3 regions of the Ciceribacter thiooxidans genome follow, and region 2 is predicted to be linked to each of the others. Evidence: predicted binding sites of a transcription regulator. Region 2 holds the regulator's gene; each other region holds the start of a gene.
What was found. The regulator PhoB, encoded in region 2, activates phosphate uptake and scavenging genes when phosphate is short. The targets are predictions, from matches to a motif close to TGTCATNNANCTGTCAT.
Positions count from the first base shown of each region.

Region 1 (4,259 bases), 270 kb from region 2:
TGCGGATATTGTCCGCCGCATAGGTATCCGCGAAGATTTTGGTGAAGGCGGCAAGGCCCGCGCGGGCGACCGCGGAGGTGGGGAACATCGACGACGGCTCGAAGGCCCAGGCGGTCGAGATGTTGATGACGACGCCGGATTTCTGCTTCTGCATGATCGGCATGACGAGCCGCGTCGGACGCACGGCGTTGAGGAAATAGACATCCATGCCCGTGTGCCAGTCCTCGTCGGTCAGGTCGAGGACCGGCTTGCGCGGCCCGTGGCCGGCGCTGTTCACCAGCACGTCGACCCGCCCCCATTTCTCGACGGTGGCATCCACGAGACGTTTGAGATCGTCATTCGACTGGTTGGAGCCGGTGATCCCGATGCCGCCCAGCTCTTCGGCCAGCGCCTCGCCCTTTCCGGACGAGGAGAGGATCGCGACGTTGAACCCATCCGCCGCAAGGCGCCGGGCGCATTCCGCTCCCATGCCGCTCCCGCCCGCGGTGACGATGGCTACTTTCTTGACCGACATTGCAAGATCCTCTCTTTCATGATGGGTTCCGTCGCAGGCCCGATATCGTCTGACGTAGGACTGTTTTATCGTAACGAAAGGGGTCCTCCTCCTTTTGGCAAGGAAAAACGATCGGAGCGTTGGCTTCTGAACGCGCCGCGGCACTGCCGGCGTCAGGTCGCCGACGATGTCGTAACGGGCTCCGGGATGCCTGTAAGAGTTTCCGGCGAGCATTGGCCGGGAACTGCGATGTCGTGCCGTTGATGGGCCGGTGGGCGGCGGGCTCTCTCGGCGGCCGATGGGCACAGAGACGCCCTGAGATCGGCTGTTGAAAGAAACAACTGTGGGTTATCTGTCGGCTGCCCGTTGTGGCCGCACCGTTTGCGGCGGTTGGCGTCGTTGACATCGGTACGGAGTTGCTGATCGAACATATTTCGCTGCCGGACAGCAGTGGCAGCTTCATGTGGAGAACTTATGTCGCCGTCGCAGTTGATCTTTCCGGGAACCGGCTGATGATCGGGACCGGCTCGCCCGTCGCATTGCCGTCGCTCTCCGCGACGTGCGCCGTTCACGAGGACATCGCACATGCCGAATGATCACGGGCATACCCATATTGATCCCAAGTCCGGGGACCGCCGGGTTTCCATCGCGATCTGGGCGAACGGCCTGCTGACCGTCGCACAGATTGTCGGCGGCCTGCTGTCCGGCAGTCTGGCCCTCATCGCGGATGCGCTTCATAACCTGTCCGACATGGCCTCGCTGGTCATCGCCTTCGCGGCACGCAAGATCGCGCGGCGACCGGCGGACGAGACGATGACCTTCGGTTACGGTCGGATCGAGATTGTCGCCGCGCTGATAAACTATACCACGTTGATCCTCGTCGGCCTCTATCTCATCTACGAAGGCGGCATGCGGATGATCAGTCCGCCCGAGGTAGGCGGCTGGACGGTCGTCATTCTTGGTGGTGTGGCGCTGGCGGTGGACACGCTGACTGCGCTGCTCACCTGGTCGATGCAGAAGGGGAGCGTGAATATCCGAGCGCTTTTCCTGCACAACCTGTCGGATGCGCTGGCCTCGGTCGCGGTCATCGTCGCGGGCGCGGTGATTATCCTTTACGACATGCGGTGGGTCGATCCCGCCACGACGATCGGCATTGCCCTCTATGTTCTCTACATGGCCTTCACGGAGATCGGCGGCCCCATTCGAACGCTCATGCTGGGCAGTCCTCCCGACATCGACAACAACGCTGTGGTGAACGCGATACGCGCGGTCGACGGAGTGGTCGACATCCACCACGCTCATCTCTGGCAGATGCAGGAACATGCTGCCGCGCTCGATACGCATGTCGTGGTCGAGCAGGAAGCCTGGGGCCGTCTCCACGATATCAAGCGCGCCATCAAGCAGGTGCTCGAGGAGGAGTTCGGCATCGCTCACTCGACGCTCGAGTTTGAGCGGGAGGATCAGGCCCATCGGGGCGCTGGCCTCTATGGACATGGCGCGAACCGGAAGGAGCAAACGCAGTGACGGTGGCCGGAATGCGGCATTGCGAGCGGCAGGCAACAGGTGTGGCGACCGCCTTCCGTCGGCCTTTCGCCAGAATGGGTCGGCAGGACTGGAAAATCAGGGAATTAGGGGCTTTAGTGACAATTGGCTGGGGAGGCCTGGATTTTCACATGACTTCAAAGACTTATCAAAATCGCCTTTGAGTTCCCTATGTTGTCCCGCCGGGCGACCGTGGATGCCATCTATGTGCCCTGGCTTTGGGCATCAGTCAACGGGCGGATAAAGCGGCAATTATTTCCGCTGTCTGACTTCGAACTGGCCGTCTGGTGGCGACAAAGCGCTCTGCTACTTCGCGCCCACTTGTAGGTCATGCAGGACGCCGTCGCGCTTGCCGGAACCAGGCATCGCTTTGGGCACGGCCTCCTCCAGAGCGCGTCATAAAGCTAACGTCGCTACGCAGGCGTTAGATGACCGACAAGGACCGATACCGGTCCTTGGAACCAGAGGGATCAGGTCCCGGGTCTGTCGCAAGGAGGCCTTCGTTCGAGCATCGACGATTTGCGATTTGACGCGCTGACTGGCAAGGGGCAATCTGCGTTGATGGGCGGAAACCGAGGAGAACCTGTCCTCTTGCGGTTTGAGGGAGGATGACATGCTCACGCGGCGGAGCGCGATCATGATGGGGGCTGCCGTCTGTGCGGCACCCCTGGTGCGGGCACAGACGGCCGAGCCGTTCCGCTTTGCGCTGACCCCGGTCTTTCTGGACAATGATGCCGCCGTGATCTCCGCCCTGCGTGGGGCGCTTGCGGCTGCGATGGGACAGGAGATCGAGCTTGTTCAAAGGCGCACCTATCAGGAGATCACGGGCGCGCTTCTGGATGGGTCGGTCGATGCGGCCTGGACTTGCGGTTATCCCTTCCTGCAACACCGGGCGGAACTGTCGCTTCTTGGGGTGCCCGTCTGGCGGGGCGAGCCGCTCTACCAGTCCTATCTGATCGTGGCTGAAGACGACCCCGCAACGGGCTTAGCCGACTTGCGTGGTGGCACGCATGCCTTTTCGGACCCCGACAGCAATTCGGGCTTTCTGGTCACGGCATCAGATCTTGTCCGTATGGGTGAGGTGGCAGACAAGTTCTTTTCCCGGGCGATTTTTACCTATGGTCACCGCAATGTTGTCCGTGCGGTCGCGGGCGGACTGACACGGTCAGGCAGCGTCGACGGCTATGTCTGGGAGGTCTTGAACAGCGTCGAGCCTGATCTGACGGCCCGGACCAGGGTCGTCGAGCGGTCGGAAAAGCTCGGCTTTCCTCCCTTTGTCGCACGCAGTGACCGCATGGCCGAGGCTGGGACTGTGGCCTGTGCGGCGGCGCTCAAGAGCCTTGATCAGACCGATCAGGGCCAAACGGTGTTGCAGCTCTTGTATCTCGACGGTGTCACGGCCGCCGAGCCACCGCTATTCGACGGCATCGCCGCGCGCATGGCGATTATGGAGGGCGGATGAAGCCTCTGTCCCGCTTTGGGAACCTTCCCGTCACATTGCGCGTGCCCTTGATTACAGCCGCGCTGATGATTCTGCTGGGGCTGGTGGCCAGCCAAGGCGTGCTTTCCGCCCTGGGCCGTGTGCAGGACGCCCGGCTGTCCGAGACGGCACGGCTGCATATGGAGGGCCTTTCAGTCGCCCTTGGCCCATCGGTCCTGCGGCAGGATGTCTGGGAGGTTTACGACATCCTCGACCGGGCGCGACCGGGAAGCGAAGGGCAGCGTCTTTTGCTGACCGTGGTGACGGATGAGCGTGCTCGCGTGCTCGCCGCAACCGATCCGCGCCGCGCACCGGTGGGCGGGGATGCACGGGATTTCGAGAGCGGGGCGGTCGCTCCGGAAGCTGTGCGGATGACCGGTAATCCCGTCCTGCGGGTGGCTGCACCCCTGCAATATCAGGGCCGTACCGTTGGCGGGATCGTCACGGAACTGGACGTGACCGACCTGCTGGCCGAGCGGCGTGACGTGACCCTGTGGCTTCTGTTCGGCAACGCCCTGGCGACGGCGGTTTTGGCCTTTGGCGGCTGGTTCGCCGTGGCGCGTATCCTGCGTCCCGTTGGAGCATTGGTGCAGGCGATGGATGCGTCGGACGGTGCCCCACGGCCCATTCCCGAGGCCGAGATCCCCCATGGCGATCCAAGGTTGGCGAGGTTGATCGAGACCTATAACCGCATGACCACAGCCGTGGAGGAACGGGCGGAAGCCGAACGTCGGCTGGCCGACC
Region 1 covers NZ_CP059896.1:2,782,959-2,787,217, reverse strand. The annotation lists gene H4I97_RS13635 (SDR family oxidoreductase) at 1-514, opposite strand, end outside; gene H4I97_RS13630 (hypothetical protein) at 862-1,089, shown strand; gene H4I97_RS13625 (cation diffusion facilitator family transporter) at 1,079-2,017, shown strand; gene H4I97_RS13620 (PhnD/SsuA/transferrin family substrate-binding protein) at 2,649-3,497, shown strand; gene H4I97_RS13615 (histidine kinase dimerization/phospho-acceptor domain-containing protein) at 3,494-4,259, shown strand, end outside.
Region 1: a site for PhoB is predicted at 2,430-2,446, ahead of H4I97_RS13620 (PhnD/SsuA/transferrin family substrate-binding protein). Genes of this name have one in related genera too.

Region 2 (4,259 bases):
GCACCTCATAGAGGTTCGACAGGTGCCAGACCTTTCCGGCCTGCGCCTTCAGGGCCTCGACGAGATGCGGATGCGCATGACCGAGCGCATTCACTGCAACACCGGCCGCGAAATCGAGATATCGCTCACCATTCTCCGCAATCAGCCAAACCCCTTCGCCGCGCTCGAAACGCAAAGGCGCGCGCAGGTAGGTTTCGTAAAGCGGCGTGGCTTCAGCCATGGCGGAACAGCTCCTTCGCAACCGATAGATGTCAAGAACGATCATCCGATTTCCCGGAGAAAAATCCCCGAAAAAATCAAAAATGCCGCCTTTCGGCGGCGGCTGGCACTATCGGCATTTCCCGTTGCGCTGTCAACAAAACTGCGACAGGCAAAGGTTTTTTGTCACGCCGGGACGACTTTCACAGCTTTGATTTTTTGCGCCAACGCCAACCAGCAAGTTGGGGAAAACTTGAAAATCGATTCCCGTTGATTCGTCCGACTCTTGTCACGGAGTCAGCGCCACACTAGGTTAAATTTACATTAAAAGATTGCATGCGGCAGAAATAGTCACCGAAAGTATCGAGGAAGTTTTGTTTCGGATTCGTTCGAAGCAACGGTGACGGATTCTGCCATCAAAATCGCGACGGCGGAGATAATGGCATGAATTGGACAGATGAGCGCGTCGAAAAACTGAAAAGGCTTTGGGCTGAAGGCCTGAGCGCAAGCCAGATCGCCGCGCAACTCGGCGGAGTCAGCAGGAATGCCGTGATCGGCAAGGTCCACCGTCTGAACCTGCCGGGACGCGCAAAGTCCGGCGGCGGCACGGCACCGGCGCGTACGCCGAAACGCCCGGCACCGACCCCTCGTCCGTCGGGCTTTGCTGCACGCGTTCCCACCCGTGCAAACGCCCGGCCGGCAGGCGGCGCCATACTGAAGGAAGAGGGCCAGATCGGTCTCATCCAAGAGGTCCGCGCCGTAACCTCCTCCAACGTCGTGATTCCGATTTCCCGCCGCCTCGGCCTGACGGAACTCACGGAGCGTACCTGCAAGTGGCCGATCGGCGATCCGATGAGCGACGAGTTCCACTTCTGCGGCTGCGAGTCTCTCGATTCCTCACCCTATTGCAGCTATCACGCGAAGCTCGCCTACCAGCCGGTTTCCGAGCGTCGCAAGGCGGAACGGTAAGCTTTCGCCGACACAGCAGAGAAAACGGGCCCCGCGGGCCCGTTTTTTTATACATGAGACGACAGGACCTCAGGCCTCCATCGAGTAGCCTGCCCCGCGCACGGTGCGGATGACGTCCTGCATGTTGGAAAAGTTGAGCGCCTTGCGCAGGCGTCCGACATGGACATCGACGGTGCGTTCGTCGACATAGATGTCGTGCCCCCATACGCCGTCCAGAAGCTGCGATCGGGAGAAGACGCGGCCGGGCGACGACATCAGGAACTCCAGCAACCGGAATTCGGTCGGGCCGAGGCGAACCTCGCGGCTCTTGCGATGAACGCGGTGCGTCTCCCGGTCAAGCTCGATGTCGCCGCAGCGAAGGACACTCGAGAGCACCTCGGGACGCGCGCGCCGCAGCATCGCCTTGACGCGCGCCATCAGTTCCGGCGTGGAAAACGGCTTGACGACGTAGTCATCAGCCCCCGTGGCGAGACCGCGCACCCGCTCGCTCTCCTCGCCGCGCGCCGTCAGCATGATGACCGGCAGGCGTTCGGTTTCCGGCCGCATCCGCAGCCTGCGGCAGAGTTCAATCCCGGAGACGCCCGGCAGCATCCAGTCCAGCAGCAGGAGATCGGGAACCCTTTCCTGGAGACGCAGTTCCGCCTCGTCGCCGCGCGGAATCGTCTCCACCTCGTAGCCTTCGGCTTCCAGATTGTAACGAAGGAGTACGCTCAGCGCCTCTTCGTCTTCGACCACCACTATTCTTGGCTGCATCGCTTGCTCATCCTCCGCAGCGGCATCACTCGGTGACCACGCCGACATCCGTCGTCAGGTCTTCCTTCGGTCGCTCGCCTTCCGGCTGGGCCCCGGTCGTCATGTAGTAGATGGTTTCGGCGATATTGGTGGCATGATCGCCGATCCGCTCCAGGTTCTTGGCACAGAAGAGGAGATGCGTGCAGCTGGTGATGTTGCGGGGATCTTCCATCATGTAGGTCAACAGCTCCCTGAACAGGGACGTGTAGACGGCATCGATCTCATCGTCGCGGTCACGAACCGATTTCGCCTTTTCCGCCGATCGGGTCGAGTAGACGTCGAGAACTTCCTTCAGCTGAACGAGCGCGAGCTCGGAGAGATGTTCGATCCCGCGAGCCAGCTTGCGTGGAATACCGGCGCTCTGGACCGCCATGGCGCGCTTGGCGTTGTTCTTGCCGAGATCGCCGACCCGTTCGAGGTCGCTGGCGATCTTGAGCGCTCCGATGATCTCGCGAAGGTCACTGGCGACGGGCTGACGACGGGCGATGGTAATGACAGCCTTGTCGCCGATTTCGCGCTCTGCTGCGTCCATGATGACGTCGTCGGAGATGACCTTGTGCGCAAGCGCGGAGTCGCCCTGGACCAATGCCCGGACGCTGTCGCTCACCATCTGTTCGGCAAGTCCGCCCATCTCGGAAATGCGGCGCATCAGGTATTTCAGTTCTTCGTCGAAGGCGGAGTAGATGTGTGTCGATGACATGTCGTGATCCTCGAATGAATGCGTCAGCGCGACCGATGACAGGGCATCAGCCGAAGCGGCCCATGATGTAGTCCTGCGTGCGCTGATCGTCGGGATTGGTGAACATCTTGTCGGTATCGTTTTCTTCGACGAGCTCACCGAGATGGAACATCGCCGTGCGCTGCGACACACGCGCCGCCTGCTGCATGGAGTGGGTCACGATGACGATCGTGTAGTTCGCGCGAAGCTCGTGGATCAGTTCCTCGACCTTGGCGGTCGCGATCGGATCGAGTGCCGAACAAGGTTCGTCCATCAGGATGACCTCGGGGCTGACGGCGACGGCGCGGGCGATACAGAGACGTTGCTGCTGGCCACCCGAAAGCCCGGTGCCGGGCGCATCGAGGCGATCCTTCACTTCATTCCAGAGGCCGGCTTTCTGCAATGCCGACGCGACGATGTCGTCCATGTCCGACTTCTTGCGAGCGAGCCCATGAATGCGCGGGCCGTAGGCGACGTTCTCATAGATCGATTTCGGGAACGGATTCGGCTTCTGAAACACCATGCCGACCTTGGCGCGCAGTTGAACCGGATCCACCTTGGGATCGTAGATGTTCTCCCCGTCGATGGAGATGTGTCCTTCGACGCGGCAGTTGGCGATCGTGTCGTTCATGCGGTTCAGGCAGCGCAGGAAGGTCGACTTGCCGCAGCCGGAAGGTCCGATGAAGGCGGTGACCGAACGCGGCGGTATCTCGATGTCAACGTCCTTGATCGCGTGCTTGTCGCCATAGAACACCTGAACCTTGCGGGCCGAGATCTTCGAGTCGTTCATCGTTGCAGCCTTCGTCGTGGTCGTCATTGTAGTCGGCATGTTACTCATAGTCAGCCCTCTTACCAACGGCGCTCGAAGCGGCGGCGAAGAATGATCGCGATCAGGTTCATCATCAGCAGAAATACGAGAAGCACGATGATCGCACCGGACGCGCGCTCCACGAAGGCCGGGTCGCCGCGTTGCGTCCAGTTGTAGATCTGGACCGGAAGAGCGGATGCCGGGTCGAAGAAGCCTTCTGGTGGCCCGGCCGGATACTCACGGACGAACGCCACCATGCCGATGAGCAGCAATGGCGCCGTCTCCCCGAGGGCGCGAGCCAGACCGATGATCGTTCCTGTGAGGATACCCGGCATCGCCAAAGGCAATACATGATGGAAGGTCGCCTGCATCTTCGACGCACCGACGCCGAGAGCTGCATCGCGGATCGACGGCGGCACTGCCTTCAGCGCCGCGCGCGTGGCTATGATGATGGTCGGCAACGTCATCAGCGTCAGTACGAGGCCGCCGACGATCGGCGCCGACTGCGGCAAACCCACGAAGTTGATGAGGACCGCGAGGCCAAGAATACCGAACACGATCGAAGGCACCGCCGCAAGATTGGAGATATTCACCTCGATCAGATCCGTGAACCTGTTCTGCGGAGCGAATTCCTCCAGGTAGATCGAGGCAGCAACCCCAAGCGGCAGTGACAGTACGAAAACGATGAGCATCATATAGGCGGAGCCGATGATGGCGACACCGAGACCGGCGGCTTCCGGACGCGTATCGGAAGCGTCCGGTGCCGTGAAGAAC
Region 2 covers NZ_CP059896.1:3,048,798-3,053,056, forward strand. The annotation lists gene H4I97_RS15020 (aspartate aminotransferase family protein) at 1-220, opposite strand, end outside; gene H4I97_RS15025 (GcrA family cell cycle regulator) at 643-1,167, shown strand; gene phoB (phosphate regulon transcriptional regulator PhoB) at 1,237-1,920, opposite strand; gene phoU (phosphate signaling complex protein PhoU) at 1,946-2,659, opposite strand; gene pstB (phosphate ABC transporter ATP-binding protein PstB) at 2,706-3,494, opposite strand; gene pstA (phosphate ABC transporter permease PstA) at 3,527-4,259, opposite strand, start outside.

Region 3 (4,259 bases), 180 kb from region 2:
AAGTCGCTTATGAGCTTGTTCCCGCGCTCCACCACTGCGTCGAGCGCTCCTTGAGCGTCCTTCTTGCCGGACAACAGCGCCTCGAACTCCTCATCGATGATCGTTCGAATCTGCACGTAGTTGCCGAAGCGAAGGCCCTTTGAGTTCTCCGTCGGCGGATTCAATGTCATCTGCTTGATCGCAACGTCGGAACCCGGGTTCTTCTCATAGTAACCCTGCTGCTGACCGAGGTCGTAGGCGGCTTGAGTGATTGGCAGATAACCCGAGAACTGGTGCCAATTGGCCTGAACCTCCGGCGAGGACAGGTAATGGAAGAAGTCGGCCGCACCCTTGTATTCAGCGTCGTCGTGTCCCTGCAGGACCCAGAGGGTTGCCCCACCGATGATGGAGTTTTGCGGCGCACCGTCAACGTCAGAATAGTAAGGCAGCATTCCGAAGCCGACTTCAAAATCCTTTGCGTTGTTCATGACGGCGGCGCGAGCGGCCGACGAATTCATATACATTGCGCATTCCTGCGCGTAGAATTTCGGCGGAGCGTCATCACCGCCGACAGGGCCGCCATACTGGAAGACGCCTTCGTCCTGCCATTTCTTCAAATTCGACCAGTGCTTGACCTGGACCGGGCCGTTGACGGTAAGCTTGGGATCGATACCGCCGAAACCGTTCTCCAGCGTGCCGATCGGTTGATTGTGCCAAGCGGAAAAGTTCTCGAGCTGTACCCAGGAAATCCAGCCCGACGTAAAGCCGCACTTGGCAGCGCCCGATTCCATGATCTTCTTGGAATAGGCTTCCACATCCTGCCAAGTCTTCGGCGGCGTTTCAGGGTCGAGCCCCGCCTTCTTGAAGACGTTCTTGTTGTAATAGAGAATCGGTGTCGATGAATTGAACGGCATCGAAAGCATATTGCCGTCCGTGTCCGTGTAATAGCCGACGACGGCCGAGAGAAAGCCCTTCGGATCGAATTCGGTTCCGGTATCCGCCATCAACTTGTAGACGGGGTAGACGGCGCCCTTGGCGGCCATCATCGTGCCCGTGCCGACTTCGAACACCTGGACGATGTCCGGCTGTTGCTTGGCACGGAAAGCGGCGATCGCCGCCGTCATGGTTTCGGTGTAGTTGCCCTTGTAGGTCGGCACGACCTCATACGCGTCCTGCGATTTGTTGTAGTTGGCAACGATCTCTTCGAGTTTCTTGCCGAGTTCACCGCTCATGGCGTGCCACCAGGTGATCTGGGTCTTGGCAAAGGATGTAGAGGCCGACAGGCTAAGTGCCAGCGCGGCAAAAGCAACTTTCTTTATCATGGGTTCCTCTCCTCCTCAGAAGAGTTGAGACTTTAGAGACATCGAATAGGCCGTCAAGGCAGAAATTTTCGCTTCGACGTTCGTTCGGCGATCGGAGTGTTTCGGTTCGCTTTCGCTTCTCTAATGAGGTGGGATGAACGGTAAGTGACGGTTCGATGACGGCGAAGTGACCGTTCAACAACACTTTTGTGACAGTTCCGTCACTTCCGCGTAGCGTGTCTAGAACGCATTTTGAAAGTGCCTCGGCAGCCGCCAAGGCAAAACGGCAATGATGTCATAGCGGCAGGAGAGGCTGGAAAAATCCGGTTGCCGCGAGAGCCAGACGTCGCTCGCCGCGTGAATGCGCTTCTGGGTGTGAAAGCTTACGGCGTCGACCGCGCTACGTTCCAGTCGCCGGGCCTTGACCTCCACGAACACGGCAAGCGTGCCCCTACGTGCGATGATGTCGATCTCTCCGGCGCGGGTGCGGTAGCGCAGGGCGACAATGCGGTACCCTTTCAGAAGGAGAAAAAGCGCGGCAACGTACTCGGACAAACGCCCGCGTCGTTCTGCCCTGAGGCGCCGGCCGTCGGGTTTTCTCTCCTGCGGCCGGCCGTTGCTCATCCCTCGTCCTTGAGTTCGAGGATTCGCTGGTAGAGATCTTTGCGGGGCAGACCCGTCTGCCTTGCCGCCTCGGTTGCGACCTTGCCGGCGGGGAGGTCGGCAGCAAGGCGCTTCAGGAGCGTGTCGACGTCGTCCTGGGCCGGCGCCTCGGGGGGAGCAGGCGGACCGATCACCAGCACGATTTCGCCCTTCACAGCGCGATCATCGTAGTGATCCGCGAGCTCGGCAAGGGTACCTCGCCGGAATTCCTCGAAGGTCTTGGTCAGTTCGCGGCACACGCAAGCTTGCCTGCCGACACCGAGCACATCCGCAGCGGCGGCCAGCGTGTCGCCGATGCGATGTGGCGACTCGAAGAACAAAAGAGTGCCGGGAACCTCCCGCACCTCCTCCAGCCGATCCCGTCGCGCCTTGTCCTTCGTGGGCAGAAACCCTGCGAAAAAGAAGGCGTCGTTCGGCAGGCCGGAGCCGACGAGGGCCGCGAGCGGCGCCGAAGGTCCGGGGATCGGCACCACGCGGCAGCCAGCATCGATCGCTATGCGTCCCAGACGATAGCCCGGATCGGAGACCAGCGGCGTGCCGGCATCGGAGACCAGCGCCACGGATTTTCCTTCCGCCAAGGCGGCGAGCAATTTCGGGCCCGCCACCTCTGCATTGTGTTCATGGTAGGCGGTCGGCCGGTTGTGGATACCGTAGCGATCCAGCAGAACGCGGGTCACGCGCGTATCCTCGCAGGCGAGCACGTCAGCCCCGGCAAGCACCTCAAGCGCCCGCAGCGTAATGTCGCCGAGGTTGCCGATCGGCGTCGCGACGAGATAGAGCGCAGGCTCGAGCGGCCGGGCGGAGATCACGGCATCATAGAGGCGATAGGTCTTCGGGGAAGCCGCGGCGTCCTTCCGGATGTCTGTCACGATGGGCGTCCTTTCAGGGATGACAGGGCCTTTATGGTTCAGCATCGACCTTTGAACAAGATACAATGCCCATTCGCTCTGCCCGCGCGTGATGGCTCTTGCAATCGACCGCCTTTTGCTGCCATTTTGCGCGTCCACATTCTCCCGCCGACGAACAGCGCGGCGTCATATTGCGGCCATCCCAGCTCCCCGGATGGCGACAGGTCGAAAGCGGTAAAGTCCATGCGTATCACTCTTGAACGGTCCAACCTTCTCAAATCGCTGAACCATGTTCACCGCGTGGTCGAACGTCGCAACACGATCCCGATCCTGTCGAACGTGTTGCTGCGTGCGGAAGGCGCCAGCCTCGACATGAAAGCGACCGACCTGGACCTCGAGATCACCGAGGCGACGCCCGCCATGGTCGAGCAGGCCGGCGCAACGACCGTACCAGCCCACCTTCTTTACGAGATCGTCCGCAAGCTGCCGGACGGCGCCGAAGTCCTGCTGGCAACGACGCCGGACGGCGTCTCGATGACGGTCGCCTCCGGCCGTTCCAAGTTTTCGCTGCAGTGCCTGCCGGAGTCCGATTTCCCCGATCTCACCGCCGGCACCTTCACCCATGCCTTCAAGCTGAAGGCCTCCGATCTCAAGATGTTGATTGATCGCACCCAATTTGCGATCTCGACGGAGGAGACTCGATACTACCTGAACGGCATCTTCCTGCACACGATCGAGAGTGCAGGTGCGTTGAAGCTTCGCGCCGTTGCGACTGACGGGCACCGGCTGGCTCGCGCCGATGTCGAGGCCCCGTCCGGTTCGGAGGGAATGCCGGGGATCATCATCCCGCGCAAGACGGTCGGCGAACTGCAGAAGCTGGTCGACAATCCGGATCTTGTCGTTACCATCGAAGTGTCGGACGCGAAAATCCGCTTCACCATCGGCTCCATTGTCATGACCTCGAAGCTGATCGACGGCACCTTCCCGGACTATCAGAGAGTCATTCCGACAGCGAACGACAAGGAAATGCGTGTCGATTGCCAAACCTTCGCCCAGGCAGTCGACCGCGTGTCGACCATTTCGTCCGAACGTGGGCGTGCCGTGAAACTAGCGCTCTCCGACGGTCATCTGATGCTGACCGTCAACAATCCCGACTCCGGCAGCGCGACGGAAGAGGTGGCCGTCGGCTACGAGAACGATTCGATGGAAATCGGCTTCAATGCCAAGTACCTGCTGGACATTACCGCACAGCTTTCCGGTGACGATGCGATCTTCATGCTCGCGGATGCCGGCTCGCCGACTCTCATTCGCGACACTGCCGGCGACGACGCGCTCTACGTGCTGATGCCGATGCGGGTGTGACGGAGCGGCTCGATCGATTCCATTGGATTTCTGCTCTATGTGCGCCATTTAGCCTTGTTTTTGCGACAAAGCGGCGCAACATAGCCCGAGTGTGGCCGCTGCGGTT
Region 3 covers NZ_CP059896.1:3,226,934-3,231,192, forward strand. The annotation lists gene ugpB (sn-glycerol-3-phosphate ABC transporter substrate-binding protein UgpB) at 1-1,301, opposite strand, end outside; gene H4I97_RS15935 (YraN family protein) at 1,521-1,904, opposite strand; gene rsmI (16S rRNA (cytidine(1402)-2'-O)-methyltransferase) at 1,901-2,803, opposite strand; gene dnaN (DNA polymerase III subunit beta) at 3,035-4,153, shown strand.
Region 3: a site for PhoB is predicted at 1,446-1,462, ahead of ugpB (sn-glycerol-3-phosphate ABC transporter substrate-binding protein UgpB). Genes of this name have one in related genera too.